One region of the Rouxiella sp. S1S-2 genome, then DNA from elsewhere that is predicted to be linked to it. Evidence: predicted binding sites of a transcription regulator. Region 1 holds the regulator's gene; each other region holds the start of a gene.
The links. The regulator Fur, encoded in region 1, represses iron uptake genes when iron is present. The targets are predictions, from matches to a motif close to ATAATAATGAGAACNACTATCAA.

Region 1 (10,542 bases):
TATGCGGTTGAGCTGATTGAAAAAGGCCTGGCCTACGTTGACGAACTGTCTCCGGATCAGATCCGCGAATATCGCGGTAACCTGACGGCGCCGGGTAAAAATAGCCCGTTCCGCGATCGCACTGTGCAAGAGAACCTCGACCTGTTTGCCAAAATGCGCAACGGCGAGTTTGCCGAGGGCACCGCGTGCTTGCGCGCAAAAATTGACATGGCGTCGCCATTCTTCGTGATGCGTGATCCGGTGCTGTATCGCATCAAGTTTGCCGACCACCATCAGACCGGCACTAAGTGGTGCATCTATCCGATGTACGATTTCACCCACTGCATTTCCGATGCGCTGGAAGGGATCACTCACTCGCTGTGTACGCTGGAGTTCCAGGACAACCGCCGTCTGTATGACTGGGTGCTCGACAACATCAGCATCGCCTGTCATCCGCGTCAGTACGAGTTCTCACGCCTGAATCTTGAATATTCCATCATGTCCAAGCGCAAGCTGAGCCTGCTGGTGACCGACAAGATTGTAGAAGGTTGGGATGACCCGCGTATGCCAACGGTATCCGGCCTGCGTCGTCGCGGTTATACCTCGGCGTCAATTCGCGAGTTCTGTCGTCGTATCGGCGTGACCAAGCAGGATAACAACGTTGAAATGGCCGCGCTGGAGTCCTGCATTCGTGACGACCTCAACGAAAACGCGCCGCGTGCGATGGCGGTGATCAATCCGGTTAAAGTGATTATTGAGAACTTTACCGGTGATGCCGTTCAGTGGGTAAAAATGCCAAATCATCCGAGCAAGCCAGAAATGGGCTCGCGTGATGTGCCATTTACCGCTGAAATCTTCATCGATCAGGCTGATTTCCGCGAAGAAGCCAACAAGCAGTACAAGCGTCTGGTTCTGGGGAAAGAAGTGCGTTTGCGCAATGCGTACGTGATTAAAGCCGAACGCATCGAGAAAGATGCCGAAGGCAATATCACCACTATTTTCTGTAGCTATGACATTGATACCCTGAGTAAAGACCCTGCCGACGGCCGTAAAGTCAAAGGCGTGATCCACTGGGTGTCTGCGAGCGAAGGTAAACCGGCCGAGTTCCGCTTGTATGACCGCCTGTTCAGCGTCGCTAACCCGGCTCAGGCAGAAGACTTTCTGACCACTATCAATCCAGAGTCTCTGGTGATTGCCCACGGGTTTGTTGAACCGAGCATGGCAAACGCACAGGCCGCAGTGAGTCTGCAGTTTGAGCGTGAAGGGTATTTCTGCGCCGACAGCACTTACTCCAGTGCCGAGCACCTGGTGTTTAACCGCACCGTCGGGCTGCGTGACAACTGGGAAAGTAAGCCAGTCGTCTGATCAATAAGCGTGAGATCCCCGGCTCCAGGAGTGGGGGATCTACGCTAATCCCCAACTCTTCCGCATCAAATTCCAGGCATAAAAAAACCGCTTTTCAGCGGTCATTTTATAGGCGAATACTCTTTTGTTCCTCAGCGACAGCGCTGGGGCAAAATATCAGCCTTTACCATGCAGAGTTTCATCTTCGATGCAGTTGCCAAGTTCGCAATGGCCGTAAAGATAAAGACTGTGGTTGGTGAGTTTAATACCGTGTGCCTTGGCAATCTCACGTTGACGGCCTTCGATATACTCGTCACGGAACTCAATAACGCGGCCGCAGTCGAGGCAGATCAAATGGTCGTGGTGATGTTGCTGAGTCAGTTCAAATACTGACTTGCCGCCTTCAAAATTGTGACGGGTAACAATGCCGGCGTCGTCAAACTGGTTCAAAACACGGTAAACCGTGGCAAGACCAATCTCTTCGCCCATATCAATCAGTTCTTTGTACAAATCTTCCGCACTGACGTGATGACCTGCCGGAGCTTGCAACACTTCCAGGATTTTCAGGCGCGGAAGCGTGACTTTTAAGCCGGCTTTCTTCAGTGCGGTGTTGTTGTCAGTCATGCGGATTTAGTCCTGTCACTATGCTAATCACGTTAATGAAAACGGTGGGCTGTTCACAAACATCGTTCGCACCCTTCAAACGGGCGATAAAAAAGCCAAAACGATAAAAACAGATAATGTAAGTGTACCTTGATACAGCTGAAAGTTACAATTTTGTAGACGTTAAATTGTTAATTTCAGTGATAGTTTGGCCCTTTCGCGTTTAACCTCAACGATTCAGGGCCTTAGCCTTTGTGTGGGATTAGCCGATTATCTCTGAAAGGCTTAATTCTTCGCTAATTTGCTTAACCCAAGCGTCGACACGTTCGTTTGTCAGCTCAGGTTGACGGTCTTCGTCGATGGCCAGACCGATGAAGTGAGTATCATCCGCCATGCCTTTAGACGCTTCGTAACCGTAACCTTCGGTTGACCAGTGGCCAACAATCACGGCGCCGCGTGGTTCGATAATATCGCGAACGGTGCCCATCGCGTCACAGAAGTACTCGGCGTAATCTTCCTGATCGCCACAGCCAAACAGCGCAACCAGCTTGCCTTCAAAATCTATCTCTTCCAGCGTTGGGAAAAAGTCGTCCCAGTCACACTGTGCTTCACCGTAGTACCAGGTTGGGATGCCAAGCAGCAGAATATCGTATTTTTCCAGATCTTCTTTGCTGCTTTTGGCGATGTCCTGCACGTCAGCAACATCTTTACCCAACTGCTTCTGGATCATTTTTGCGATGTTTTCGGTGTTTCCGGTGTCGGAACCAAAGAAGATACCTACTACTGCCATAAGCTTATCTAACCTCTTGTTCTTCAATAGACTCATCGAGTCTGCTTTTTCGTCCGCGGCATGCGATTCAGTTTGCGCAAGATAATAGCAAACTCGACGGGCTGAGAACATATTCTCATCCCAACTCTGATTAATGCAGCACGGTTTTAATACGACCCTAATTCTAATGCCCTACAGTCTAACGGGCATTTCAGGCGAGCGTTATCGCCTTTGTGTGTTCTTGCACTTGCGGAAAGACGGAGAAACGCAACGGCGGATAACCGCTAGGGTTACCCGCCCGCATCACAAACGATGACTAACTTTCCTGATTGTTCAGATGAGACAGCAGCATCTGCTCAATCAGCTCGCTGCGACTGATATTTTGCTGTTCCGCCAGCTTATTAAGCGCATCCACGGCTTCGGCATTAATTTTCAGCTCAACGCGACGTAAACCGTTGTTTTTGTCACGGCGAAGCTGATTACGCTTGTTAATCCTAAGCTGTTCATCGCGAGAAAGCGGATTTGTTTTTGGACGTCCCGGACGGCGATCGTCTGCGAACAGATCAAGCGTCGTGCGATCCAGTTGTTCTTTTGCCATAGGTAGCGGTACAACTAGGGAAGTTACATCGAAAAGCGGCCAGGCCCTTTTCAGATGAAGTGGTTAACACATTTCGGGCTAATAAACCCTAACCCAATTTACCTCAAACGCGGGAGATAACCGACCCGCCGCAGGGGCAAAATTACAGCGCGCAATCATACCCTAGCGTATATCCCTCCACAACGCCTAACTGCCCCTAATTACACGCTAAGTTATTATGATTAGCGGTTTTTTTGAACAGTTGCGCGCGGTAGAGGTAAATTTTAGTTAGCGTTGCGCATTCATTGTTCATCAATGAAGCGATGAATGGCGCGCAGCACCGCGTCCGGCTTCTCGGCATGCACCCAGTGTCCGCTGCCCGCGACAACGTGTGCTCTGGCCTGCGGAAACTGGCGCATAATGGCGTCGCGGTAACTGTCTTGTATGTAATTAGACAGTCCGCCGCGAATAAACAGCGCCGGATGCGGCCAGGCAGGTACGTCGGCCCAGCCAATAATATTGGCATATTCCTTTAACAATACCGCCACGTTGAAGCGCCATTCGCCCTGTTGAAACGACTTCAACAGAAACTGGGCAACGCCGTCTTCCTTTATAAAGGCCTGCATACACTGAGCGGCCGACGTGCGGTCTTTAATGCCTGCCGCGCTAACGGCGTTAAGTGCGGCAAAAATCTCGTCGTGACGGCGCGTGGCATAGTCAACCGGGGCCATGTCAATAGCGACCAGCTTTTCAACTCTGTCAGGTGCGACCGCCGTCAGTGCCATCGCGGCCTTGGCGCCCATAGAGTGGCCAATCACCAGCGCTTTATCGATGCCCACATCGTCAAGCGTGTCGAGTAAATCTTCGGCCATGGCGCGGTAGGTCATAACATCGGCGCGGTCCGAGAGTCCGTGATTACGCAAATCCACCTGAAGCACACTATGCTGTTGTCTCAGGTCACGTGCCAGCACGCCCAGATTATCCAGCGTACCGAACAGGCCGTGAATAAGCAGAACAGGCAATGCCGAAGTGTCAGAAGATTCAGATTGTTGCAGTCGATAATGTAATTTCATCGCAGGGTCCGTTAGACATTTATTACTGGTAAGGATCTCATTAGGTTATCATGAGTCACGGAAGATTTTCTTTCAGATACCTGAGTGGGATAAAGCAATGCACGCGCCGGGTAAGAGTTGGATATGAGGTTTTGTCTGCTTTTTGAATATTAAGGTGAATTCGCCTTTTTGTTTGCGCAGTTTAATTTGTATAATCCTTTGAATAAATTAAGTAGAAAAACAGTACTGGATAAAGATGAAAACGATTGAGGTTGATGAAGAGCTTTACCGCTATATCGCGAGCCATACGCAGCATATCGGTGAGAGTGCATCAGACATTTTGCGGCGGATGCTGAAATTCTCTGCCGGCCAGGAAGTGCAGGCTCCCGCCGCAGCCAGCGCAGCGCCCGCAGAAAAAACCGCGGTAGCCGCTAATACACCGCGCGATCGCGTGCGTGCCGTTCGTGAACTCATGCTGTCTGATGAGTATGCCGAACAAACTAAAGCGGTGAACCGTTTTATGTTAATTCTGACGACCTTATATACGCTTGATCCTAAAGAATTTGCGGTTGCGACTGATACTTTACGTGGACGTACTCGCACATATTTTGCCGGCGACCAGCAAACGTTGCTGCAAAACGGTATTCATACCAAGCCAAAGCATGTACCCGGTACACCTTATTGGGTCATTACCAATACCAACACAGGCCGTAAACGCAGCATGATCGAACACATCATGCAGTTGATGCAGTTCCCAGCCGAACTGACCGATAAAGTTTGCGGCACTCTTTAAAAAAGCATTAGGGAGAAATGCCAGTGGCTAACAACCCCCGTGCAGGGCAACCTGCTCAGCAAAGCGATTTGATTAACGTTGCACAACTTACGTCGCAGTACTATGTGCTGCAGCCAGACTCGGCCAACAGCGCCCATGCGGTAAAATTTGGCACCTCTGGCCATCGCGGTAGCGCCGGACGCCACAGCTTCAACGAATCACACATTTTAGCGATTGCTCAGGCTATTGCTGAAGTGCGCAAAGAGCAGGGCACCACGGGTCCATGCTACGTGGGTAAAGACACCCATGCGCTGTCTGAACCGGCATTTATTTCCGTACTTGAAGTGCTGACCGCCAATGGCGTCGACGTCATCGTGCAGCAAGACAACGGCTTCACCCCGACTCCGGCGGTTTCGCACGCGATTCTGACTCATAATAAAAAATCCAGCGCATTGGCCGACGGTATCGTGATTACCCCGTCACACAATCCACCGGAAGACGGCGGGATCAAATACAACCCGACCAACGGCGGACCGGCTGATACCGACCTGACCTCAGTCATTGAAAAGCGCGCTAACGTGCTGATCGCCGATGGTCTGAAAGGCGTCAAACGTCAGTCGCTCGATAAAGCCTGGCACAGTGGCCACCTCAGCGAGCAGGACCTGGTGCAGGCGTACGTCGAAGGTCTGGCCGATATCGTTGACATGGCCGCTATTCAAAAAGCGGGCCTGAAACTCGGCGTTGATCCGCTGGGGGGGTCAGGCATCGAGTACTGGAAGCGCATTGCCGAGCATTACAAGCTGGACCTGACGCTGGTTAATGACTCTGTCGATCAGACTTTCCGTTTCATGCATCTCGACCACGACGGCGTTATCCGCATGGACTGCTCGTCCGAATTTGCAATGGGCGGCCTGCTGGCGCTAAAAGACAAGTTTGCCCTGGCGTTTGCCAACGATCCTGACTATGACCGCCACGGCATTGTGACCCCAGCGGGTCTGATGAATCCTAACCACTATCTGGCCGTTGCTATCAATTATCTGTTCCAGCATCGTCCACAGTGGGGCGCTGACGTCGCCGTCGGTAAAACACTGGTTTCCAGCGCGATGATTGACCGCGTTGTGGCCGATTTAGGGCGTAAACTGGTTGAAGTTCCCGTTGGCTTTAAATGGTTCGTTGACGGCCTGTTTGATGGCAGCTTCGGTTTCGGCGGCGAAGAAAGCGCCGGTGCCTCGTTCCTGCGTTTCGACGGCACACCGTGGTCGACAGATAAAGACGGCATCATTATGTGCCTGCTGGCGGCAGAAATCACCGCCGTGACCGGTAAAAACCCGCAGCAGCATTATGATGAACTGGCCGCGCGTTTTGGTGCGCCGAGCTATAACCGTATTCAGGCACCTGCAACCCACGCGCAAAAAGCCGCACTGTCCAAGCTCTCCCCAGAGCAGGTCAAAGCCGACACGCTGGCGGGCGACCCGATCACTGACCGTCTAACTAAAGCGCCTGGCAACGGGGCTTCTATTGGCGGTTTGAAAGTGATGACCAAAAACGGTTGGTTCGCGGCACGTCCTTCTGGTACCGAAGAGGCTTACAAGATCTACTGTGAAAGCTTCCTGGGCGCAGAACACCGCGAAAAGATCGAAAAAGAAGCCGTGGATATCGTCAGCAAAGTATTGGCCGACGCTAAATAAATTCCGAACGTGTTTCAATGCTCAATTAAAGCGCTGTTTATACAGCGCTTTTTTTATGTCTTGGCGCTGGTGGCTATAAAGTCTAGCCACGGCTATGAGCTGATAAAAGCCATTGAAGAGGCATCTCAGTCCTGATCAGGTCACGCGGATAAAAGCGGAGAGTAACCTGCCGCTGTCAGGGCATAAAGCGATAGCCCACGCCTGTTTCAGTCAGTAAATGGCGCGGGCGGGTCGCGTCTTGCTCAAGCTTTTGCCGCAAATGACCCATATAAATGCGTAAGTAATGACTGTGTTCGACGTAGTTGGGTCCCCACACGTGGCTGAGCAACTGCCGTTGAGTCAGTACTTTACCGCTGTTTGCCAGCAGTTCGGCCAGCAGACGGAACTCAATCGGCGTGAGATGGAGGTCTACGCTATTGCGCTGCACGCGCCGATTGACCAAATCGACCGTCACATCGGCAAAACTGACCAGCGGGCTTTCCTGTTGGCCACCGGCATGACGACGCAGCGAGACGCGCACGCGCGCCAGCAGTTCGCCAACGCCGAAAGGCTTGGTCAGAAAATCATCTGCTCCAGCATCCAACGCCGCTATTTTGTCCTCCTCGCTGGTGCGGGCAGACAGCACAATAATGGGGATGCTGCTCCAGTGACGCAAATCGCGGATGTAGTCCAGTCCGTCACCGTCCGGCAGGCCGAGATCGAGAATAATCAGGTCCGGCTTGCGGGTACCGGCTTCAATCAGTCCTCGCTGCAGCGTTTCGCTCTCAAACACTTTCATACCTTCCCCCTCCAGCGCCGTGCGAACAAAGCGTCGGATCTCTTTTTCATCTTCAACTATCAAAATATGAGTGGGGGGTATGCTCACGGGTTCTCGCTCTCGAAATCAGTGGGATCGATTGACGGCAGTTTCTCCAAAGGCAGCGTAAAACAGAACGTCGCGCCGCCTTGAGGACTGTTTTGCGCCCATATTTTGCCATCGTGTACCTCAATAATGGCATGACAAATGGCGAGACCCAAGCCCACACCGGGAATTGCCGACTCTTTATTTCCCCGAGAGAATTTTTCGAAGATGCGCCGTTCACCGCCGGCGATAATTCCCGGCCCGTTGTCTGAGACATCAACCTCCAGCAGTTCGCCTTTGGCTCGGGCTTTAAGGGTGATTTTTGCCTGCACACCGGCGTACTTATGGGCATTTTCCAATAGGTTGATAAACACCCTTTCAATCAGGCTGGCGTCGCAGTTGACCAGCAGCAGTTCGTCCGGCAGGTCGACAATCACTTCATGCGTACTCAGCAGTGGCTCCAGCATGCGCAATGCGCTACCAATAATCTCCTCTACTGACTGCCACTCTTTACGCAAATTAAAACCGCCGGACTGAATGCGCGCCATGTCCAGTAGGTTATTAACCAAGCGCGTAGTACTTAACACCTGCTGGCGGATCTGATTCGCTTGGGGGGCATAAACCGACCCTTCGCTGGCCAAATCCAGCGTCAGAATTTCAGCCTGGCCAAACAGCACCGTGAGCGGGGTTCTCAGGTCGTGGGAGAGGGCGGCCAGCAGCGAGTTACGTAGCTTTTCGCGTTCTGTATCCAGGCGCGCCCTCTCTGCCGACGCCGACAAATGCAGGCGTTCAAGCGCATTGGCGATAAGCACGGTAAAAGTTTGCAACAGTCGCTGCTGCTCGGGGACCATCAACTGGCGAATATTTGCCGGCTCCACCGCCAGCAGACCAAGGGATTTACCCGAGGCCACCAGCGGCAGCAGTTGATAGGGCACGCCGGGCAGGGTGTCAGTGCCTGCACCGGCCGGAGACTGCTTGTCAAAACTCCAGCGGGCAATGGCCAAGTCTACGGCAATATCTTGTCCCGCTTCACTGTCTGCCTGATGCAGGTTCAGCGTACCTTCCGCATCGGCATTATACTGCGGCAACATCATCGCCGTTTTTGCCCGCAGGGTGGACGAAATAAAATGCCGACCGGTTTGCGCCACGGCTTCAGGCGTCATTGCCTTGCTCAATGCTTTCGACATTTCATAAAGATACTGCGCCCGCTTTTCGCGATGGCGGGCAATGCGCGCCTGGTAACGAACCCCGGCGGTCAGATTCCCGATCAGTATGCCGACGGTAAGCATCACCGCAAAAGTCAGTAGATATTGCGCATCGGTGACGGCAAACGAGCCGCGCGGTTGTACCAAAAACAGATCAAAGCTGGCGACGTTTATCACCGCTGCCAGTACTGATGGCCAGCGGCCATAGAACAGCGCGGTTATCACCACGCCGAGCAGATAGACCATGATCAGGTTAGCGGGATCGAAATAGGGGTAAAGAAACTCCGAAATAAAGGTGATGAACGCGCAAAGCGCCACCGCGACTGCGCAGCCTTGCAACTGGCGGCTGAAGCGCTCGGTAAAGGTGCGGTTGTCGAGATCTTTACGCGGGTTGACCGGTGCCGTTTCTTCAAGGCTAACGATCAGGAGGTCGAGCTCGGGGCCGATTTTCGCCAGCCGTTCGGTCATGGTCGCGCCCCATTTATAACGCCGTTCATTGCGACGGCCCATCACCACTTTGCCCAAATGATGCTCGCGGGTGTAGCGCAGTATAGCCTGTTCTTCTTTTGGGTCCGACAGGGTGGCGGTTTCTGCCCCCAACTCCTGCGCCAGCTTCAGGGCGCGTAAAATACTGCGCCGCTGGCCCTCCGGCAGGCGATGCAGACGAGGCGTTTCAACATATATCGCGTGCCAAATACAGCCTAAACGTGCGGCAAGGCGTGCGGCAACGCGCACCAGTTTCTCGTTGCCGCTGCCGTGACCGACGCACAGCAGCAGCGCATCGCGAGTGTGCCAAATGCGCTCCTTGCTCTGGGTATCGCGAAACTCGCGCATTTGGTCGTCAACGCGATCGGCGGTACGTCGCAGTGAAAGCTCGCGCAGTGCAATCAGGTTGCCCTTGCGAAAGAAGTGCTCAATCGCCCGCTCTGCCTGACCGGGAATATACACTTTCCCCTCTTTCAGGCGCTGGCGGAGATCATCGGGCGGTAAATCGACCAGCACCACTTCATCGGCCTGATCGAACATGTGATCCGGCACGGTTTCACGAATAATAATGCCGGTTACGCCGCTGACCACGTCATTGAGGCTTTCGATGTGCTGAACGTTAACGGTGGTAAAAACGTCGATGCCGGCATCCAGCAGCTCCTCCACGTCCTGCCAGCGTTTTGGATGGCGCGAGCCGATGACATTGCTGTGCGCCAGCTCATCCATCAGGATAAGACCGGGATGGCGGGCTAGGGCGGCATCGAGGTCAAACTCGGTGACCTGCCTGCCGCGATGGGTGATTCGTTTAGGGGTTAAAATGTCGAGCCCAGGCAGCATGGCCTGTGTCTCTTTGCGACCGTGGGTTTCGACAACGCCGATAACCACGTCTAATCCTGTGGCGCGAAGCCGCTGCGCCTCCTGCAGCATGGCGTAGGTTTTACCTACGCCAGCACAGGCGCCGAAGAAGATTTTTAACTGGCCGCGCGGCTTTTCGTTGGCCAGCGCCAACAGGCTGTCGGGATCAGGCCGTTGACCGTCTTCATCTACCATGCGTTTGCCCTGTTATTGTTTAATTAAGGGTTATTGAGTCAGCTTATCGAGTGCCAGGTTCAATTGCAGCACATTAACTACCGGGTCACCGATGAAACTCAACAGCGGTGAGGAGGTATTTTGTGTGATCAATTCATCAACCTGATCCTGCGGCAGCTTTCTGGCTGCTGCTACGC
Region 2 (10,542 bases), 490 kb from region 1:
TGCTGCTGTTTTTACCCGGCGTGGCGGAGATAACGCGTACTCAAAATTTGCTTACCGGCAGGTTGGGCAACGATGTCGACCTCTGTCCGCTGTATGGCGCGCTTTCGCTCGAACAGCAGCAAAAAGCCATTCAGCCTTCGCCCGCTGGCCGCCGTAAAGTGGTGCTCGCGACTAACATTGCCGAAACCAGTCTTACCATTGAGGGCATTCGATTGGTCGTCGACAGCGGGCTGGAGCGCAGCGCGCAGTTTGATTTGCGCACCGGATTGACGCGACTGATTACGCAGCGCATCAGTCAGGCGGCGATGACCCAGCGTGCAGGGCGTGCAGGACGACTTGAAGAAGGTCAGTGCTGGCATTTGTTCAGTAAAGAACAGGCCGAGCGCGCGACGCTGCAAAGCGAAGCCGAAATATTACATAGCGATTTGAGCGGTTTATGGCTAGAGCTTTTGCAGTGGGGATGCTTTGATGCTTCGCAACTGATCTGGCTGGACGCGCCGCCCGCGGTGGCGCTTGACGCTGCCCGGCGACTGCTTACGTCACTTGGCGCCGTCGATGCTCAGGGCAAGCTGACCGCGCTGGGCCGCAATATGTCGCAGGTGGGCTGTGAACCCCGTTTGGCGGCGATGCTGGTGCAGGCCGAACGCCAGAGCAGTGACGCGCTGGCCACCGCGGCTCTACTGGTGGCCATAATGGAAGAACCCCCGCGCGGCGGACAGCCGGATATCGATTATTGGCTGAGTCGCCCACAGCCTCACTGGCAGCGCCGTGCGCGCCAATTGGTTCAACGCTTGTCGCGCAGCAGCGGTCAGGTTGACGTTTCGCTGGCACCTTGGCTGTTGGCCGAGGCGTTTAGCGACAGAATTGCCGAGCGTCGCGGTCTTGATGGCCGCTATCTTCTGGCTAACGGACTCGGCGCTTCGCTGTCGCAGGACGACGCGCTGAGCCGCGCGGCCTGGCTGGTTGCGCCACAGTTGCTGCAGGGTAACAACAGCCCTGACGCCCGTATCCTGCTGGCGATCACCTTGGATGCTACCCAGCTTGCGACGCGCCTGCCCCACGCCGTAAAAGAGCAAACAGCCGTGGAGTGGGATGAAGAAAAAGGCACGCTCCGCGCCTGGCGTCGCTGGCAGGTGGGGCGACTGGTGCTAAAAGCGCAGCCGCTGGCTAAACCCGCCGATGAGGATTTGCAGCAGGCGTTACTTGAGTGGGTCCGCGCTCAGGGACTGCAGGCTCTCAGCTGGTCGCCGCAGGCAGAGCAGCTACGAGTGCGTTTAGGCTGTGCTGAAAAATGGCTCCCTGAACGGGAATGGCCGGCGGTGGATGAACAGAGCCTGCTAGATTCGCTGGAACAATGGCTGCTGCCGTCATTAAACGGCGTTCGCAGCCTGCGGGCGTTGCAGCAGATTGACCTGAACGACGCGCTGCTGCGTCTGATGAACTGGAACCAGCGCCAGAGTCTTGACGCGAATTTACCCACACATTATACCGTTCCGACTGGCAGCCGGCTGGCAATCCGCTATCATAGCGACCAACCCCCGACGCTCTCGGTGCGTTTGCAGGAGATGTTTGGCGAGCAGCGTAGTCCGATGCTTGCCGAGGGGCGCGTGGCGGTAGTGCTGGAGTTGCTGTCACCCGCGCATCGCCCGTTGCAGATAACCAGCGATTTGGCCGCCTTCTGGCAGGGCTCCTATCGTGAGGTTCAAAAAGAGATGAAAGGCCGCTACCCTAAGCATCCGTGGCCGGACAATCCCGCCGAGGCCGTGCCGACGCGCAGGACGAAAAAATATTCGTAGTTCATTTACGCAGGAAATTTTCAGACCTTTCTTCTATACGAGGAGAAAGGCGGAGCACAGAGTAAGCGCCAGTTTCACACAGCCCTTATTTTAAAGCGTTTATTTCATATAACTGCCGTTTTTTATGATTGTAAAAGATAGCATCCGGCATTTTTTTATAAGCCGGGTCTGATGGAGATTAAGTATGTCTGGCGATGATCGCGAGCCGATTGGCCGAAAAGGCAAACCGTCACCCCCCAAGCCTAAACGCGGACGTCCTGCGCGTCGCAGTCGCGACGACGACGAAGACACGCGCTACGTCTATCAGGGCGATGATGAGCAAGAAGATGATGACGATAGTCGCAATGCAGCACCTCAGGAGTCGCGCATGACCCGTAAGACCGCCAAGTCGGGCAAGGGAGCCACCAGCAAAAAACCGCGTAAAAAACGCCGCTGGCTTGGTCTATTGATTAAGCTGTTTATCATTTTCGTCGTACTGATGGCGGCCTACGGCGTCTATCTCGACTCCGAGATCCGTGGACGCATCGACGGTAAAGTCTGGCAATTGCCTGCCGCCGTGTATGGCCGCATGGTCACGCTGGAGCCGGGTTCGCCTTATACCCAAAAAGAGATGATCAATCTGCTTGTCGGTACGCAGTATCGTCAGGTGACGCGCATTACGCGCCCGGGCGAATTCAGCGTTAAAGCCGGCAATATCGACCTGCTGCGTCGTCCTTTCGACTTCCCGGACGGCAAAGAGGGGCAGATTAATGCCCGCCTGATTTTCAAAGGCAATGAGCTTTCAGAAATCAAAAACATGGATAACAACCGTGACTTCGGGATTTTCCGCCTCGATCCGCGTTTGATAACCATGTTGCAGTCGCCTAACGGTGAACAGCGCCTGTTTGTGCCGCGCGCCGGCTTCCCGGACCTGCTGGTGCAGACGCTGATTGCTACCGAAGACCGTCATTTCTATGAGCACGACGGCATCAGTCCTTATTCAATTGGTCGTGCTTTCCTCGCCAACGTTACCGCCGGACACGCGGTGCAAGGCGGGAGTACGCTAACTCAGCAGCTGGTTAAAAACCTGTTCCTGACCAATCAGCGCACGCTGTGGCGTAAAGCGCGTGAAGCCTACATGGCGATTCTGATGGACGGCCGATACAGCAAGGACCGTATTCTCGAACTCTACCTGAACGAAGTTTATTTAGGGCAGAGTGGCTCGGATCAGATACGCGGCTTCCCGCTGGCTAGCCTTTACTACTTCGGTCGTCCGGTTGACGAGCTGAGCCTTGACCAGCAGGCGCTGTTGGTCGGCATGGTTAAAGGTGCGTCATTGTATAACCCGTGGCGTAACCCGAAGCTGGCGCTTGAACGCCGCAACCTTGTGCTGCGCCTTCTGCAGCAGCAGGGCATTATCGACCAGGAGCTGTATGACATGCTCAGTGCGCGTCCTCTGGGCGTGCAGCCTAAAGGTGGGGTGATTTCTCCGCAGCCTGCCTTTATGCAGATGGTTCGTCAGGAGCTGCAGCAAAAACTGGGTGATAAAATCACCTCGATGTCTGGCGTGAAAATTTTCACCACGCTGGACCCGATTGCTCAGGACGGCGCAGAAAAAGCAGTAGAAGAGGGAATTCCTCTGCTACGCAAGAAAAGCGGCTTCAACGATATTGAAACGGCAATGGTGATTGTTGACCGTTACACCGGTGAAGTGCGTGCCATGGTGGGCGGGGCCGAAACACAGTTTGCCGGATTTAACCGTGCGATGCAGGCTCGTCGTCAGGTCGGTTCACTGGCTAAGCCAGCGACCTACATGACCGCGCTGAGTGACCCGAATAAATACCGTTTAAACACGGTACTGTCCGACCAGCCGCTGTCTATTAAGCTGTCGAACGGACAAACCTGGTCGCCGCACAATGACGATAATCAGTTCCGCGGTCAGGTCCTGCTGGTTGATGCCCTGGCCCGTTCCATGAACGTGCCAACGGTGAATCTCGGTATGGCCGTCGGCCTTGATAACATTACCAAGACGCTGATTAATTTGGGCATTCCTAAAGAGTCGTTAAATCAAACGCCGTCTATGCTGCTGGGTGCCATCGCCCTCACGCCGATGGAAGTGGCGCAGGAGTATCAGACTATCGCCAGCGGCGGTAACAAGGCGCCGCTGTCGGCAGTGCGTTCGGTGATTGGTGAAGACGGCACGGTGCTTTATCAGAGTTATCCGCAGGCAGAGCGCGTGGTGCCGTCAGAGGCCGCTTATCTGACACTCTACGCGATGCAGCAGGTGGTTTCTGAAGGCACTTCGCGCGCGCTGGCAGTGAAATACCCTAAACTGCATCTGGCAGCTAAAACCGGGACGTCGAACGAACTGCGCGACAGCTGGTTTGCGGGTATCGACGGTAACCAAGTGGCGATCACCTGGGTAGGGCGCGATAACAACGGGCCTTCTAAACTGTGGGGTTCAACCGGTGCATTGGCGCTGTACAGCCGCTATCTGGGCAATATTACCCCGATGCCGCTCGACCTTCAGGTGCCAGATGATGTCAGCATGATGAATATTGATGACAGCGGTAACTTCATCTGTAATAACGGAGGAGGATTACTGACCGGCGGTGGCCTGCGCACTATTCCTGTGTGGACCGACGATGCCCAAAAGCTGTGCCAGGCTTCACAGGCGGCTGCCTATCAACAGCAGCAACAGCAGCAGCAACTTTTCCAGCAGCAGCATCCGCAGCAGCAGCCACAGCAACAGGGTCAGCCGCAGCAGCAGCCTCAGGACGAGAAAAAGGACAGTAACGGTGTAGCAGGATGGATAAAAGACATGTTCGGCTCCAAATAGGCCTGACACGGCTATTTTAGACCTTATCCATTGTGGCAAATGCCCAATAAACAAAGCGCGATTGATATCGCGCTTTTTTTTTATTTTTCCTCCCCTCCGCGCAGCCCTTTATTCATCAGCTTTCTACCGGTTAATTGACCATAAACAATGCATGGTTACCTAAATGTCGCTCAGTTAGTGCAAAAGGTAAATGCCCTTGCAGTTTCCTGACACTTACGCATATCATGCGATCGTTATAATAATAATTATCGTTTTCATTCCTATTTCAATGTCTCCCGGGATTATCCAATGGCTTATATGCGCACTCCGTCTGTGAATAACTGCTTAGCACCTTTCATTCGTAACAAGATTGCATTAACCGTTGCCGCCGCGCTCACCGGCTTTGTTTTTCAAGCCTTTGCGGCTGAAACGACAGCGAGTGCGCCAAAAAGCGATACCATCACCGTCGTCGGCGATGCGTCATCAAACGTTGCACAGGAATCAGCCTGGGGACCGGCACCGACGATTGTTGCCAAACATAGCGCCACCGGCACAAAAACCGATACGCCGATCGTGAAAACGCCGCAGTCTATTTCGGTGGTAACGCGCGAAGAGATGGATACGCGCCAACCTGCCACGGTAAAAGAGGCGTTGAACTATGCGCCGGGCGTATTCGCCAGTCGCGGCAGCTCCAGCACGTATGATGCCGTGGCAATCCGTGGTTTTACCTCGGTAAACACCAATCAGTATCTCGACGGCATCAAATTGCAGGGTGACAACTACTCTGAAGTGTCGATGGACCCGTATTTCCTCGAACGCGTTGAGCTGCTGCGCGGCCCGTCTTCCGTTTTATACGGCAAGAGCAATCCGGGCGGCGTGATTACCATGGTCAGCAAGCGTCCGACTACTGAGCCATTACGTGAAATACAGTTCAAAATGGGGTCAGACAGCCTCTATCAAACCGGTTTCGACTTCAGCGATGCCATTGACGATGATGGCGTGTATTCCTATCGCTTAACCGGCGTGGCTCACAGCCAAAACACCCAGCAGGTGATGGCGAAAGAGAAACGTTACGCGATTGCCCCGTCGTTCAGCTGGCATCCGGATGATAAAACCAATTTCACCTTCCTGAGTAATTTCCAGGATGACCCAGACTCAGGCTTCTACGGCTGGATGCCGCGTCAGGGTACCGTTGTGCCTTTCTACGATGCCAATGGTAAACCGCATAAGCTTCCGACCGATTTTAATGATGGAGACGGCAATAGCCGACTGTCGCGTAATCAAAAAATGGTGGGTTACAGCTTCGATCATGAGTTTAATGATACCTGGACCGTGCGTCAGAACCTGCGTTACACCAAAATTGACAGTAAATATACTGGCATCTATGACACCGGATACGTGGCACCGGCGCAAATTAGCCGGGGTTATGTGGTCTCTTCCGAGAAGCTGAACAACTTCGATGTTGATACCCAGGCGCAGGCCAAATTCTCGACCGCCGCGGTCGATCACACCCTGTTGATGGGTGTCGATTATATGCGAATGAGCAACAGCATTGATGCCGACTATGGTTCTGCCAACAACCTCAGCCTGACCCATCCTGACTACAACAATTCGGATGCGAAGGGCGGTTTCCTGTACAACGTGTTAAATCGTCAGGAGCAGACCGGCCTGTATGTGCAGGATCAGGCTGAGTGGAATCATTGGATCCTGACTACCGGTGCGCGCTATGACATCGCAAAAACCTCAACGCTGACCCGCAGCAGCAATACGACGGCAGCCATTAAAGACCACCACATTACCTGGCGCGGCGGTCTCAACTATCTGTTTGATAATGGTATTTCACCGTACTTTAGCTACAGCGAGTCGTTTGAGCCCACGCCTGGCGCAACGGTAACTGCTCAGCCGTTCAAGCCGTCGATTGGCAAGCAGTATGAAGCCGGTCTGAAATATATTCCTGATGATCGCCCCATTAGCCTGACGGCGGCGGTGTATCAGCTCACCAAAGACAACAATCTGACGGTTGACCCGGCTAACACCAATTTCAGCGTTCAGTCTGGCGTCATCCGCTCGCGCGGCGTGGAGCTAGAGGCAAAAGCCGCCGTTAATGCCAATATTAACGTCATCGCTTCCTATACCTTTACCGATGCGAAATATACGCACGACACCCACTATCAGGGCCAGCGCCCGGTGGAAGTGCCGCGCAACATGGCCTCGCTGTGGGCCGATTATACTTTCCACGAGTCGGCACTTAGCGGCCTGACCGTAGGTTCCGGCGTGCGTTACGTAGGGGCGACGTCCAGCTTCTACACCACCGGTGAAGACAATAACAAGCCGTTCAACGTGGCGAGCTATGCCCTTGTTGATGCGTTGGTTAAATACGATCTGGCACGTGTTGGACTGCCGGGCTCTTCCGTCGGCGTCAACATTAACAACCTGTTTAACCGCGAGTACGTTGCCAGTTGCTATCGCGATTATGCCTGCTACTGGGGCACCGATCGTCAGATAGTCGCGACGGCAACCTTCCGCTTCTAACCGGTTATTCCTTGCTAAAATAGCCGGGCACAGTGCCACACTGTACCCGGCTAACTTAACGATAGGCCATTATGAAAACTGCCCACGTAGCACAGCAGCAGACGCTTGAAGACAGCATTTATCGTTTGGATCAGGTGAGTTTTACCGTGCCCGGGCTCACGCTATTAGCCCCTCTTTCGCTCACCTTCCCACAGGGAAAAGTGTGTGGATTGATCGGCCATAACGGATCGGGTAAATCCACGCTGCTTAAAATGCTCGGTCGCCATCAGCCAGCCTCATCGGGCAAAGTGCTGCTTAACGAGAAACCGGTCGATCAGTGGGAGAGCAAAGCCTTTGCGCGTCAGGTTGCTTATCTCCCCCAGCAGTTGCCGGCGGCGGAAGGCATGACGGTTCACGAACTGGTGGCGATTGGTCGCTATCCGTGGCACGGCGCGCTGGGGCGTTTTCGACTGCATGATCGTGAAAAAGTGGAAGAAGCCATTGAGTTGGTGGGCCTTCAGCCCTTTGCCCAACGTCTGGTCGATAGCCTTTCCGGCGGCGAACGTCAGCGCGCGTGGCTGGCGATGATGGTGGCACAAGACAGTCGCTGTCTTTTGCTCGACGAACCCACCTCTGCACTGGATATTGCCCATCAGGTTGACGTGCTGGCGCTTATCCAGCGATTGAGTCACCAGAAAGGGTTGACGGTTATTGCCGTGCTGCATGACATCAATATGGCCGCCCGTTACTGCGATCGCCTGGTGGCGTTACGCGCGGGAGAAATGATTGCCGAAGGCAACCCTGAGCAGATGATGCAGGGCGATGTTCTCGAGAAAGTCTACGGCATTCCTATGGGCATTTTGCCTCATCCTGCGGGTGGGGCGCCGGTAAGCTTTGTATACTAATGCGTAATATTCCCGATTTGACCCGCCGTCGCCTGCTGCAGGCGATGGCGATGGCGCCGCTGGTTTCAGCACTCCCCGTATTGAGTTCTCAGGTTGCGGCCAAAAATACGGCTATAGACCTGACTCGCATTATTGCCCTGGAATGGCTGCCCGCCGAGTTGCTTATCGCGCTGGGCGTGATGCCAATGGGCGTCGCGGATATTCGCAATTATAATTTGTGGGTTGAAGAGCCCAGGCTGGCTCCTTCGGTGATTGAAGTCGGCCAGCGCACTGCGCCGAATCTTGAATTGATGCAGCAGATGAAGCCGTCACTTATTCTTATCTCTCAAGGCTATGGCCCGAAAGCCAGCCAGCTCGAGCCCATTAGCCCGGTGCTGACCGTTACCGCCAACGACGGCAGTGGTCAACCGTTGCAGCAGGCGATTCGATCGCTCCACAAGCTGGCAGAATATCTTGGCCTGCAAACACGAGCCGCTCAACATTTACAACAATATCAGCAAGTTTTGGCGCAAACGCGCGACAGCGTTAAGTCCGTCGCGGACCAGCCGGTGTTGTTGTTTTCTTTCCTCGATAAACGCCACGTGCTGGTTTTTGGTGAAGGCAGCCTGCTGCAGGAAGTGCTGACCGACGTCGGACTCACCAACGCCTGGAACGGCGAGAAAAACTTTTGGGGAAGTGCAACGGTAGGCATTGAACGGCTGGCGTCCATCAAACACGCCCGTGCACTCTGTTTTAATCACGGCAGTGAAGCACTGATGGCCGAAGTTTCCAAAACACCGCTGTGGCAGTCGCTGCCGTTTGTGCGTGAGGATCAGCTCAGCGTAGTGCCCGCCGTCTGGTTTTATGGCGCGACGTTTTGCGCCATGCGCTTTTGTCATATTTTATCGACCACGCTTGGGAAGCCTGTATGAATCGCCGTTCAGTCAGCCAAACGCTGGCCCTGCTTATTTCTCTTGCGGTTATCTGCGTTCTGCTAAATCTGTATAACCTGCAACATCAACTTCCGTTGGCGCTGTGGCGTGAAGCTTTTTGGCATCCCAATATCGACGACGTGCGCCAGATGTTGTTTCACTACAGCCTGCTGCCACGTTCGGCCGTGGCGCTGCTGGCCGGTGCGGGTCTTGGGCTAGTCGGGCTACTGTTTCAGCAGGTGTTGCGCAATCCGCTTGCCGAACCTTCTACACTCGGTGTTTCCGCCGGCGCGCAACTTGGCCTGACGGTGGCGACGCTATGGAGCCTGCCGGGCGGACAAATTACCCAGCAATTTGCTGCCATGATTGGCGCAGTAGTGGTAGGGCTGGTGGTATTTGGGGTCGCTTGGGGCAAGAGAATGTCACCGGTAACGCTTGTCCTCGCCGGTTTGGTGTTGGGACTTTACTGCGGCGCAGTGAGCAGCCTGCTTGGGCTATTTAACTATCAGCAGTTGCAAAGCCTGTATATCTGGAGCACCGGCTCTTTAAATCAGCAGGACTGGCACACAGCCCGTTTTCTGTTGCCCAGAGTGGTCGTTGTCTGGCTGCTGGCGTTTATGCTGCAGCGCCCGATGACGCTGCTCGGTCTGGACGACGGCGTTGCCAAAAATCTTGGACTGGGACTCTCGGTCGCGCGCTTTACCGTGCTGGCGCTGGCGATAGTGATGAGTGCGCAACTGGTGAATGCGGTGGGAATAATCGGCTTTATCGGCCTGTTTGCGCCGCTACTGGCCAAGATTCTCGGCGCACGACGATTGAAATCACGGCTGATCCTGGCCCCCATTATCGGCGCACTGCTGCTGTGGTTCACCGATCAGATTGTTCTGTGGCTGGCACAAGTCTGGTTAGAAGTGTCTACGGGGGCGGCCACCGCGCTGGTGGGGGCACCGATTTTACTGTGGTTGCTGCCGCGCCTGCGAAATAGCGCGGTGCCGCCACCGATGAATATTGGCGACCACGTGCCTAAAGAGCGCCATCATCTGCTGCGTTGGACGAGTTTGGCGAGCGTGCTGCTGCTGGCGGGAATGGCGCTAGCGCTGTGCTTTGGCCGTGACGCGCACGGCTGGCAGTGGTCGATGGGGCATCAGCTTGATTTACTGCTGCCGTGGCGTACGCCGAGAGTTTTTGCCGCACTGGCTGCGGGCGTGATGCTGGCCTCTTCGGGGGTGATTATTCAGAAGCTTACCGGTAACCCGATGGCGAGTCCGGAAGTTTTGGGCATTAGCTCTGGTGCCGCATTTGGTGTAGTCATTATGCTGTTTCTGGTGCCCGGCGATGCCTTTGCCTGGCTGTTACCGGCGGGTAGCCTGGGTGCAGCCGTTACGCTGATGGTGATTATGCTGGTGTCCGGCGTTCGTCGTTTTTCCCCAGAGCGCATGCTGCTGGCCGGAATAGCACTGAGTACCGCCTTTAATACAATATTGGCGCTGTTGCTAGCCAGCGGTGATCCGCGCATGGGCGGTTTGCTGACCTGGATCTCTGGCTCCACCTATTCAGTAACGGCGGAGCAGGCATGGCGCACCGGCATCATTACCGTGGTACTGCTGGCGTGGGTGCCTTTC
Region 3 (10,542 bases), 3.9 Mb from region 1:
GATGACGCCAAAAGGTGCCTACTTCGCTAACATCTCAGCGATTGTTGCAGCGTTCCTGGTCTCCTTCGTGGTCTCGGCTATCTTGCTGAAAAGCTCGAAAGTGAAAGACGAAGACGAGCTGGAAGAAGCAACACGTCGCGTGCAAGACATGAAAGCGCAGTCTAAAGGCGGCAAACCCGGTACTGCGACCGGCGTTGCTGGCGACCTGTCAACCGTGCGTAAAATCATCGTGGCCTGTGATGCGGGTATGGGCTCAAGCGCCATGGGTGCGGGTGTGCTGCGTAAAAAAGTGCAGGACGCTGGGCTGACCAATATTTCGGTCACCAACACGGCGATTAACAATCTGCCGGACGATGTGGACCTGGTGATTACTCACCGCGATCTCACCGAACGTGCGTTGCGTCAGGTTCCTCACGCGCAGCACATTTCGCTGACCAACTTCCTCGACAGCGGCCTCTATACCGATCTGGTTGCTCGTTTGGTTGAAGTTAATAAAACCAGCGAATACAAAGAGAAAGTAAATACTACGCTCAATGACAGTCTGGTCAGTGATGCGGACAACGCTAACCTGTTTCGCATGAGTCCGGAAAATATCTTCCTCGGTCTGACCGCGGCCAATAAAGAGCAGGCGATTCGCTTTGCCGGTGAGCAACTGGTGAAAGGCGGCTACGTCCAACCCGAATATGTAGAAGCTATGCTGGCGCGTGAACAGCTGACTTCTACTTATCTCGGCGAGTCGATTGCGGTGCCGCACGGCACCATCGAAGCTAAAGATCGCGTACTGAAAACCGGTATCGTATTCTGCCAGTATCCGGCAGGTATCCGCTGGGGCGAAGATGAAGATGATTCTGCCCGTCTGGTTATCGGTATTGCAGCCCGCAATAACGAGCACATCAACGTGATCACCAAACTGACCACGGCGCTCGACGAAGATGGCGTTATTGACCGTCTGGCGAACACAAATAGTGTTGAAGAAGTGCTCCAGATCATTCGCGGATAAAATCGATTGATTGATAATCTTCGGGTTGTCGATAGTTATACAAATTGAGAACGTCACTAACCGGGTCTGTCATATCCAACGTTTGGGTAGCAGACCCGGTTGTTGATTCGAAGCCCAGAGCTTCCTGGTTCTTGTCACCGTTTTAGGGAGTTATCATGAAAGCTTTACACTTTGGTGCAGGTAACATTGGCCGTGGATTTATTGGCAAACTGCTTGCCGATGCAAAAATTGAATTAACCTTTGCCGATGTTAGCCCTGTTCTGCTGGATGCGCTTAACAGCCGTAAAGGCTATGACGTGCACGTGGTTGGAGAGCAGGCGACCGTTGAGCCTGTCAGCAATGTCAGTGCGGTAAACAGTGCCGGTCAGGACGCGATTAACCTGATTGCTCAGGTTGACCTGGTGACCACCGCCGTTGGCCCAACCGTTCTTGAAAAAATTGCGCCGAATGTGGCTAAAGGTTTAGTGCTGCGCCATCAGCAAGGCATTGAAAGCCCGCTGAATATTATTGCTTGTGAAAACATGGTGCGCGGTACCAGCCAGTTTAAACAGCATGTGTTCAACGCGCTGCCGGAAGACGAAAAAGCCTGGGTTGAGGCTCACGTCGGTTTCGTGGATTCCGCAGTCGATCGCATTGTGCCCCCCGCTGCGGCAGGCACCACCGATCCCCTCGAAGTCACTGTTGAAACATTCAGCGAATGGATTGTTGATAAAACGCAATTCAAAGGTCCGCTGCCTGATATCAAAGGCATGGAGTTGACCGACAATCTTATGGCCTTCGTTGAGCGTAAACTCTTTACCCTCAACACCGGCCACGCCATCACCGCTTATCTGGGGCAACAGGCGGGCCACGCGACGATCCGTGACGCCATTCTTGACCCTAAAGTGCGTGACGTGGTGAAAGGTGCGATGGAAGAGAGCGGCGCTGTGCTCATTAAGCGCTACGGTTTTGACGCAGAAAAGCACGCTGCCTACATCAACAAAATTCTTTCTCGTTTTGAAAATCCATACCTGCACGACGATGTCGAGCGCGTAGGCCGCCAGCCGCTGCGCAAGCTGAGCGCCGGTGATCGTTTGGTAAAACCGCTGCTGGGCACCGAAGAATACGCACTGCCTCATGCCAATCTGGTGGTCGGTATTGCCGCCGCGATGCGCTATCGCAGCGAGCAGGACCCTCAGGCCCAAGAACTGGTAGAGCTGCTGAACACGCTAGGACCGAAAGCCGCGCTGGCGCAGATTTCTGGTCTGCCTGCCGACGGTGAAGTGGTTGCTCAGGCGGTTAGCGCTTATGAGAAAATGCACTAACGGGCGCATCAACGTCGAACCCAAAGGCACTGCAGTGGCAACGAGCAAAGAACGTGAATGCCGCTTATGGGCGTCGGGTTAACCCAACACCAGGTAAAGAAAGGTTCGCCGGACGCAATATTCGCCGTCCGGCAAACCTCTATCAAGGATGACGCCGTGGGCGTTGAAAGACTCACTTAACATCGTGAATAGCGACCATGGAAAAAGCACAGGCGTTTGAGAACCGGGTATTGGAAAAATTGAATGCGGGTAAAACTGTACGAAGTTTTCTTATGACCGCTGTGGAGTTGTTGGCCGAAGCGCTAGATATTCTGGTGGTTCAGGTCTTTCGCAAAGATGATTATGCGGTGAAATACGCTGTAGAACCGTTGCTAACCGGCAACGGACCCTTGGGCGATTTGGCTGTGCGGCTGAAGCTGATTTATGCGCTTGGCGTGATTAGTCGCAATGAGTATGAAGACGCTGAATTGCTGATGGCTCTGAGAGAAGAGCTAAATTACGACGGCAACGAATACCGTTTTACCGATGATGAAATACTTGGACCCTTTGGGGAGCTGCACTGCGTGGCTTTGCTGCCGCCTGCGCCGACCTTCCTCAAGCCTGGCGAAGCTGATGACTCATTAATCGCTATGCAGCGCCAGCGCTATCAGCAAATTGTGCGTTCGACCATGGTACTTTCCATCACCGGCCTGATTGCGCACATTAGCAATCAACAGCCCTCCCGCCTTTCCCCTGTCAAACGTTAAGCTTCGGGCGCGCTTATTGGCGCCAGAATTTACGCGCACCAAGCAATAAAAGCAGAGAGGCAATCATCGAAGAGAGATAAATCTTGGTCGCGGGAAAATCGTCAACGCGCAATGCTACACCGTCAGCGACCGAATCTCTCAGGCCACGACTGTAGAGTGAAACGAAAATAAACAGGAATACGGCGTTGATAATCAACGACAGCATTTGAAAAAAACTGTCCTGCTTTAAGGTTAACGGTTTGACTTTATCAAATAAGAAATACGAGACCATAAAGTAAATAACGTACTCTACGGCGAGCGTTAGCGGCAGAATAATAAAGGCTCTTAAATCAATAATCGCCCCTTGATGGTCACCCAGATATTGTGAGACGAGAATATCCAGTGAAAAATAACCAAACAGCGCGAACACAAAAGCGAAGCCAACCAGAAAATAAGCCTTAACCATTTTAATTCTCTAAAATTTTCAGCTTATCATCAGGTTATTTATTATAACCTGATGATAACAGGTATTTTAAAGTACTAAAAAAGCCACGCGCATTCAATGAGTCACGACATTTTTTAGCTCATCCACAATCAGCCACAGCGCGGTCAGTGCCATCAATCCTGCCATCACGGTATTAAACGCCTTGAGCTTCCATTCTACCTGCAGGGCCTTGCGAAGGCGGTCACCCATCATCGCCCAAATCAACACGCACGGGAAATTCAGCACGGCAAAACCGATACAGTTCGCCAGCGTGTGGTGAAGCATATTGCCCGATGGCGGCGTGAACAGAATGGCCACGTTGGTTGCCATCAGCCAGGCTTTTGGATTTATCACCTGAAACAGCGCGCCATTTATCAGTCGCATAGGGCGCTGCTCGGCCTTGTTCTGCGGCATTGATGAACGGAATATTTTCCACGACAGCCAAAATAGATAGCTGCAGCCAATAACCGCCATCGGAAGGCGAATAACGGTCATCCAGCTCAGCAGAACGGCTAATAAAGACGTGGTTAACGCGCATTGGATTGCACAGCCCAGCGTGATCCCCATAGTCATTGGCAGCGTTTTTCGCAGGCCAAAATTAACGCCGGAAGAGGCTAGCAGCAGATTATTAGGGCCCGGTGTAATAGACATCACGGTAACGTAACTCACAAAAGCAGTATCCAGCATCGGGTATTCCTTATAAAAATGCGCTCTGCGCCGGCAGGGCTGATGAGTGATTAGCATAAGGGGATAAACAGTTAGGTTACAGAACCAGATATAGGCTATTGTTAGGGTTACAGTAGGTTAAAAGATAAACTGTACCCATATCACTGGCGGGAACTGACACCATGACTGATTTACTCTCCGAAACCTTTGACCCCATCCTCCCGGACGATGCCGATGCGCCGGCTGAAACCCGTTATAACCAACTGGCAGATCAAATGGCCGAAGCTATTCGCCGGGGTACGTTGTTGCCCGGTAGCCGCCTTCCGTCCGTGAGGCGCAGCGCCGAGATGCATCAGGTCAGCATCAATACCGTGGTGGCGGCTTACCGCCGTCTGGAAGATCGCGGGTTGATTGATGCGCGGCCACAGTCTGGTTTTTACGTCAGCAGCGCGCTGCCGGTGCTGGTGAGCAGGGTCGAGGAACATTCGCCCGCCGCCGAGCCTGCCGATGAAGTGCTGGCGCTTATCGACAAGGTGTTCGCCGCGCAGACCAATCCCGCCTACACCAATATCTCGCTTGCCTGTCCGCAGACCAGCGATTTCTATCCCGGCGGCAAGCTGGGGCGCATTATGTCTTCACTGCTCCGCCGCCAGCCGCAGCTCATCGGTCAGTACGCGCTGCCGCCGGGAAACTTGCACCTGCGTCAGCAAATTGCCCGCCGTGCGATGGCGTTAGGCATGATCCTTGAACCTACGGACATCACCCTGACGCACGGCTGCATGGAGGCGCTGCAGCTGGCGCTACGTGTGACGACCAAGCCCGGTGACAGCGTGGGGTTGGAGACGCCGACCTATTTTTATCTCCTGCCGCTGCTCGCCAGTCTGGGATTAAAAGCGGTGGAAATTCCTACCGATCCTCAGGACGGCCTGTCACTCGATGCGCTTGAATTGATGCTGAGTGAAAAACGTCTCAATGCGGTCATTGCCATGCCAACGGCGCAGAATCCGATGGGGTTCACTATGCCGCTGGCGGCTAAAAAACGCCTGGCGCGCCTGATGAACGATCACCAGGTGCCGTTGATTGAAGACGGACTGTATTCGGAGATTCAGTTCGGGCCGACGCTGTCGCCGGCGGTAAAATCTTTTGATAAAAAAGGCTGGGTGCTATTTTGTACCAGCTTTACCAAGACGCTGGCGCCTGATTTTCGCATTGGTTGGATTGCCGGTGGGCGATTCGCCGAAAAACTACGCCATCTCAAAGCCGTATCTTCAATGGCGGAGTCAGCGCTGTTGTCAGAGACACTGGCGGTGTTTCTAGAGTCTGGCGGGTTTGATCATCATCTCCGCACACTGAGAAGGCGCTACGCCGCACAGGTTGATGAGGCTAAATCACTGATCTTGAGATATTTCCCTCAAGGAACCCGCGCGACGCAGCCAAAAGGGGGCTTCGTTTTCTGGGTCGATTTTCCGGCAGAAGTCGATACGGTAAAATTGTTTGACTTGCTGCTTGAAGAAAAAATCTGCATGACGCCAGGCACGCTATACTCGCCAAGTGGCCGTTATCGCAATGCGTTGCGGCTTTCCTGCTGTTATCCGTTCAATGCGCGCTATACCGAAGCCTTGGCGAGAGTGGGGCGAAGAGCCTGCGAGATGAGTGGATTACCGCCTGGTATCGTTACACAGGCTGCCGAATAGCCTACTTCCTGTTACACTACGGGCTGAATTTAATTTTTCGCCGTCCTGCCCCGCAATATCGCGGCGCCTGATGGCATATGGGTTAGCGAAATGATCGAAAAAGAAAAAGCAGAGATTAAGCGTCTGAGCGATATGCTCGACGCCCTGAATCACAAAGATGCTACCGTTATTCAGCAAGGCGTTACCGAGCTGATTGACCAGCATATGAAAGAAAAAGAGAAATTGGCCGCTGAAATCGAGCGTCTGCGCGGTGTGCGTGAAGTGAAGCTGAGCGCAGAAGCGCAAAAGCTTTCAAAAATGTTCAGCCGTGAAATTACCAAGAAAGAGCAGGCCGATATGGGCACGCTAAAGAAAGCGGTTCGCGGTATCGTGGTGGTACACCCGATGACTGCGCTTGGCCGCGAAATGGGTCTTAAAGCGGTAACGGGTTTCTCGAAAAAAGAGTTCTGATCCAACCTTTAGACATTAAAAAAACCGACGAAGTCAGCTTCGTCGGTTTTTTATTGGATCTTTTGCGGATTTTATCAGAGACAAAATCCGCAAACGGCCATTACTTCGCAGCTGCGAAGTTTGCTGCCGCCACGTCCCAGTCGATTACATCCCAGAATGCTTTGATGTAGTCAGGGCGTTTGTTCTGATATTTCAGGTAGTAAGCGTGTTCCCAAACGTCCAGGCCCGCGATTGGTGTGCCTGAAACGCCAGAAACAGCTTCGCCCATCAATGGGCTGTCCTGGTTAGCAGTAGAAACTACTGCCAGTTTGCCGTCTTTTTTGACCAGCCACGCCCAGCCAGAACCAAAACGCGTGGTTGCCGCTTTTTCAAAGGCTTCTTTGAAAGCTTCAACGCTGCCGAAATCACTTTCGATAGCGGCTTTCAGTTCGCCCTGCAGGGTGGTGCCTTTTTTCAGGCCTTTCCAGAAGAAGCTGTGGTTAGCGTGGCCGCCGGCGTTGTTACGCAGGGCAACTTTCTTGTCAGCAGGCACTTTATCGAGGTTGGCAATCAGCTCTTCAACAGACAGTTTTGCCAGCTCTGGCAGGCTTTCCAGCGCCGCGTTGGCGTTGTTTACGTAGGCCTGGTGGTGTTTGCTGTGATGGATTTCCATCGTTTCTTTGTCGAAGTGCGGCTCAAGTGCATCGTACGCGTAAGGCAGGGATGGTAGTGAATAACTCATGTTCATCAGCTCCATTATTGTTGGGCAGTGCAGAGTAATATGAGCACCGCGTAATCAGTCGGATCATTATAGTTAATAAATTGATATTGAAAATGATTATCTATGCTCCGCACTTTGTGTGGGTATTATGCGGCCCGCGTTATCCGTGGCTTAGAGCAAGTTAAACTATTCAAAAGGGAAATTCGTCTAAGGACCAATGCCCCAATCGGCGATGAATCAGCCCTAAATTAACCACAAAGTTATTGCCGTTGTGTGGCAGGGAAAGCTTAATTTTACTCAACCAATCGCTGAGGATGACTATAAACCGTGGCTCGTCCCGTTTTGCTGAAGCCCACCAGTGTTAAATTACAGCGTTCGGCGACGTCAACCGCCAGTGAGGTCGCCGCCGAAACGGCGAACAGGATTTCGATGCCGCACATGGCGGTTTTCTGCACCATTTCATAGCTGGCACGACTGGAAACCAGCGCCGCACCGGCCTGCCAATGCGGCTGCCGCGCCTTGATGCCGAGCATTTTATCCAACGCCACGTGACGTCCTACGTCTTCACAGCCACCGAGTAACTCACCTTGCGTACTGATCCAGGCGGCGGCGTGAGTACAGCCAGTCAGTTGGCCAATAGGTTGCACCGAGTTCAACTGCGTCAGCGCACGGTCGAGATGATTGAGCGAAAAAGTCTGCGTAAAGGGCAGCGGAGCCAGCGGGCGGAACAAATCGCCAAGCTGTTCTATGCCGCAAACGCCGCAGCCGGTTCGACCGGCCATCGCCCTGCGTCGTTCTTTTAAACCGGCAAAACGTCGGCTCGACAGCTCGATATTGACCTCAATTCCGTTACAGTTGGGCGCCGCGTCGAGGCCATAAATGTCGCTCACTGACTCAATAATGCCCTCTGAGAGTGAAAAGCCCACCGCAAACGCCTCCAGGTCTTTCGGCGATGCCATCATAACGACGTGTGAAATTCCGTTATAAACCAAGGCTATTGGAACTTCTTCCGCCACCCAATCCGGCTGGCTTTCGTCCAGGCGGCGGCGCTGAATCACCTGGCGCTGCTGGAGGCCAATCTGGTTTTCCTGCTCGGATAAAGGGGAATTAAGTGGGCTATTCAAGGTATTTTTCCGTTTACGTAATATTCGATTCTGACTGTTCACTAGCGTAGACCTAACCCTGTTGAAATTGAATCTCAATCTGTGCGAATGGCTGGTAAAAGTCTTCCCGACTGCTAATTTTAAGGAGGGTGGACGGCTTTTTTACAGCTTTCCCGGACTTTGATAAGGAGGGTTTAATGAAGTTGATCGGCAGCTATACCAGTCCTTATGTGCGCAAAATTTCGGTGATGCTGATTGAGAAAGGAATTTCGTTTGAATTCATCAACGATCCGCCGACCTCGGAGGGCAGTAAAGTCACGAGTTTCAATCCATTGGGAAAAGTGCCAGCGCTGGTTACCGACGAAGGCGAGGTGTTTTATGATTCACCCATTATTGTGCAATATGTTGAGTTAATGGGGGTTTCTCCGACGTTACTGCCATGGGAGCCGCTGGACGCGCTGCGGGTGAAACAAGTAGAAGCGCTGGCCGACGGGGTGACAGATGCTGCCGTCGCGCTGGTATTGGAAAACCGACGCGATGCGGCGCATAGAAACGAAGAGTGGATTATTCGCCAGCGAGGTAAGGTGCTGCGCGGCCTTGATCAATTAGAAATGTATGCCCGTGAGCGCAAATGGCTCAACGGTGAAAGCCTTAACGTCGCCGACATCAGCGTAGCCTGCACGTTGGGTTATCTTAACTTTAGGCGTATTGCGCCGGGGTGGTGCGTAGAGCGCCCGACGCTAATAAAACTGGTAGAGCGACTTTTTCAGCGCGAAAGCTTCGCCCGAACTGCACCACCTCAATAGCTTTAGCCCCTTTCCCCACTTTTTAGTGGGGAAAGGGTGGGAGGGTGGAGCCATCGGTTCATTACGCCGCTGCACCTTCCACCACAGGCTTACGATGGCGAATAAACACCGTGACCAGCGACAGCCAAAGCAGGCCGCTTATTAGATTGAACAGGTTAAACATCCCGCTTCCACCGCTGAGATAAGCCACCTTTGCCAGCTCGATGCCAAGGGTAAATACCAGCATGCTGATCATTCCCATCGCGGCCGAAACCGTGCCTTTACTCATGTCGCTTGAGAACAGTGTCAGGCGATATAAGCCGGCGTTGGCGATACCGATGCCAAAGGCATACAGGCTGAGACCCGCCGCCATCCACAGGTAGGCGTGTCCGGACAGGAAAGTCGCTAAGGCGGCGACCAGCAGACCTAACACCATCGGTGCTGCGCCAAGCTTAATCAGGCTTTCAACGCTGCGTTTGCCGGTTAATTTTGCCAACGTCAGGTTACCCAAGATAAGTGCGCCAAATACCGGCACCTGCAGCAGCCCGTAATCAAACGCCGAAAGGCCTTCACCGCTGATAAGTATCACCGGAGATTGTGCAATCCACGCCAGCAGTGGCAGGCTGGCAAAACCAATCGCCAGTGAACCGCAGATAAACGGCCGGTTCTTCAGCACAATTTTGTAATCGTGAAGCAGGCTTTTTACTGAAAACTGCTCGCCAATACGTGACGCCGTTTCCGGCATGGCTTTATTCAGGCCCCAAAAAGCAATGCTTGCCAGCAGCGCGAAAATCACAAACATTACCTGCCAAGGCGCGAATTGAATCATTGCCGCACCGGCCAGCGGCCCGAGCAGCGGGGCTGCCAGCGCCACGTTGGCCATCAGCGCGGTGATACGAATGCACACGGACTCTTCGAAAGACTCCTGTATGGTCGCGTAACCTACTGCACCGATAAAGCATAGGCTGATACCCTGAAAGAAGCGGATTGCCATAAATTGTTCTATTGTTTGGGCGAATAGAATAGCCAAACAGCTGAGGACGAAAAATGCCACGCCGGCTAGCATCACTGGACGACGGCCACGGCGGTCTGACAACGGGCCAAGCAGCCATTGCAGGAACATACCGCCAGCCAAATAGGCGGTCATTGAGGTCGGCACCCACTCTTCGCTGGCGTTAAAGTTGGCAACTACCGCCAACATGCCGGGTTGAATCATATCGTTAGCGATATAAGTCGCGAATTCAAACAGCACCATACACAGAGGAAACAGAAGCGCCTGCCGACCCAGAAGGGACGCAGTATTCGGAGAATTATGCATAATCATTTCACATAAAAAAGTGCTAATTTACTGATTATTAGCAAGAAAAAGGGAACTATCCGGGCGGGTAACGCAAGCGGAGTCAGTAATAGCGCACATTCTGCCGATTTTATGAGCAAATGGCAACGATCTTTCTGTTGTTAAGCACATTATGAGAGTGATTGTTTAACGGCATAGAAATTAAATAGTCGATTAAGCTGCCAGAAGCAGCCATTAAATCAAAAAATATGTGAGGAAAAGGGGCGAGATGAGCCAAAAAATAGGCTGGGTAGATAACCTGCGCGCCATCGCCTGCATCATGGTGGTCATTATT

Region 2: the regulator Fur is predicted to act here: its motif matches at 4,850-4,872, upstream of fhuA (ferrichrome porin FhuA).
Region 3: the regulator Fur is predicted to act here: its motif matches at 7,125-7,147, upstream of sodA (superoxide dismutase [Mn]).

Annotation. Positions count from the first base shown of each region.
Region 1 is NZ_WFKL01000001.1:4,186,993-4,197,534, reverse strand. It holds gene glnS (glutamine--tRNA ligase) at 1-1,344, shown strand, start outside; gene fur (ferric iron uptake transcriptional regulator) at 1,501-1,947, opposite strand; gene fldA (flavodoxin FldA) at 2,189-2,716, opposite strand; gene ybfE (LexA regulated protein) at 3,012-3,293, opposite strand; gene ybfF (esterase) at 3,575-4,345, opposite strand; gene seqA (replication initiation negative regulator SeqA) at 4,581-5,117, shown strand; gene pgm (phosphoglucomutase (alpha-D-glucose-1,6-bisphosphate-dependent)) at 5,141-6,784, shown strand; gene kdpE (two-component system response regulator KdpE) at 6,960-7,649, opposite strand; gene kdpD (two-component system sensor histidine kinase KdpD) at 7,646-10,366, opposite strand; gene kdpC (potassium-transporting ATPase subunit KdpC) at 10,397-10,542, opposite strand, start outside.
Region 2 is NZ_WFKL01000001.1:4,677,748-4,688,289, reverse strand. It holds gene hrpB (ATP-dependent helicase HrpB) at 1-1,796, shown strand, start outside; gene mrcB (bifunctional glycosyl transferase/transpeptidase) at 1,981-4,614, shown strand; gene fhuA (ferrichrome porin FhuA) at 4,903-7,125, shown strand; gene fhuC (Fe3+-hydroxamate ABC transporter ATP-binding protein FhuC) at 7,197-8,009, shown strand; gene fhuD (Fe(3+)-hydroxamate ABC transporter substrate-binding protein FhuD) at 8,009-8,920, shown strand; gene fhuB (Fe(3+)-hydroxamate ABC transporter permease FhuB) at 8,917-10,542, shown strand, end outside.
Region 3 is NZ_WFKL01000001.1:331,297-341,838, forward strand. It holds gene GA565_RS01540 (PTS mannitol transporter subunit IICBA) at 1-1,000, shown strand, start outside; gene mtlD (mannitol-1-phosphate 5-dehydrogenase) at 1,156-2,304, shown strand; gene GA565_RS01550 (MltR family transcriptional regulator) at 2,502-3,050, shown strand; gene GA565_RS01555 (hypothetical protein) at 3,064-3,495, opposite strand; gene GA565_RS01560 (LysE family translocator) at 3,589-4,200, opposite strand; gene GA565_RS01565 (PLP-dependent aminotransferase family protein) at 4,362-5,873, shown strand; gene GA565_RS01570 (YibL family ribosome-associated protein) at 5,964-6,323, shown strand; gene sodA (superoxide dismutase [Mn]) at 6,424-7,044, opposite strand; partial or broken gene fdhD (formate dehydrogenase accessory sulfurtransferase FdhD) at 7,317-8,084, opposite strand; gene GA565_RS01585 (glutathione S-transferase) at 8,324-8,932, shown strand; gene GA565_RS01590 (MFS transporter) at 8,994-10,229, opposite strand; gene GA565_RS01595 (acyltransferase) at 10,477-10,542, shown strand, end outside.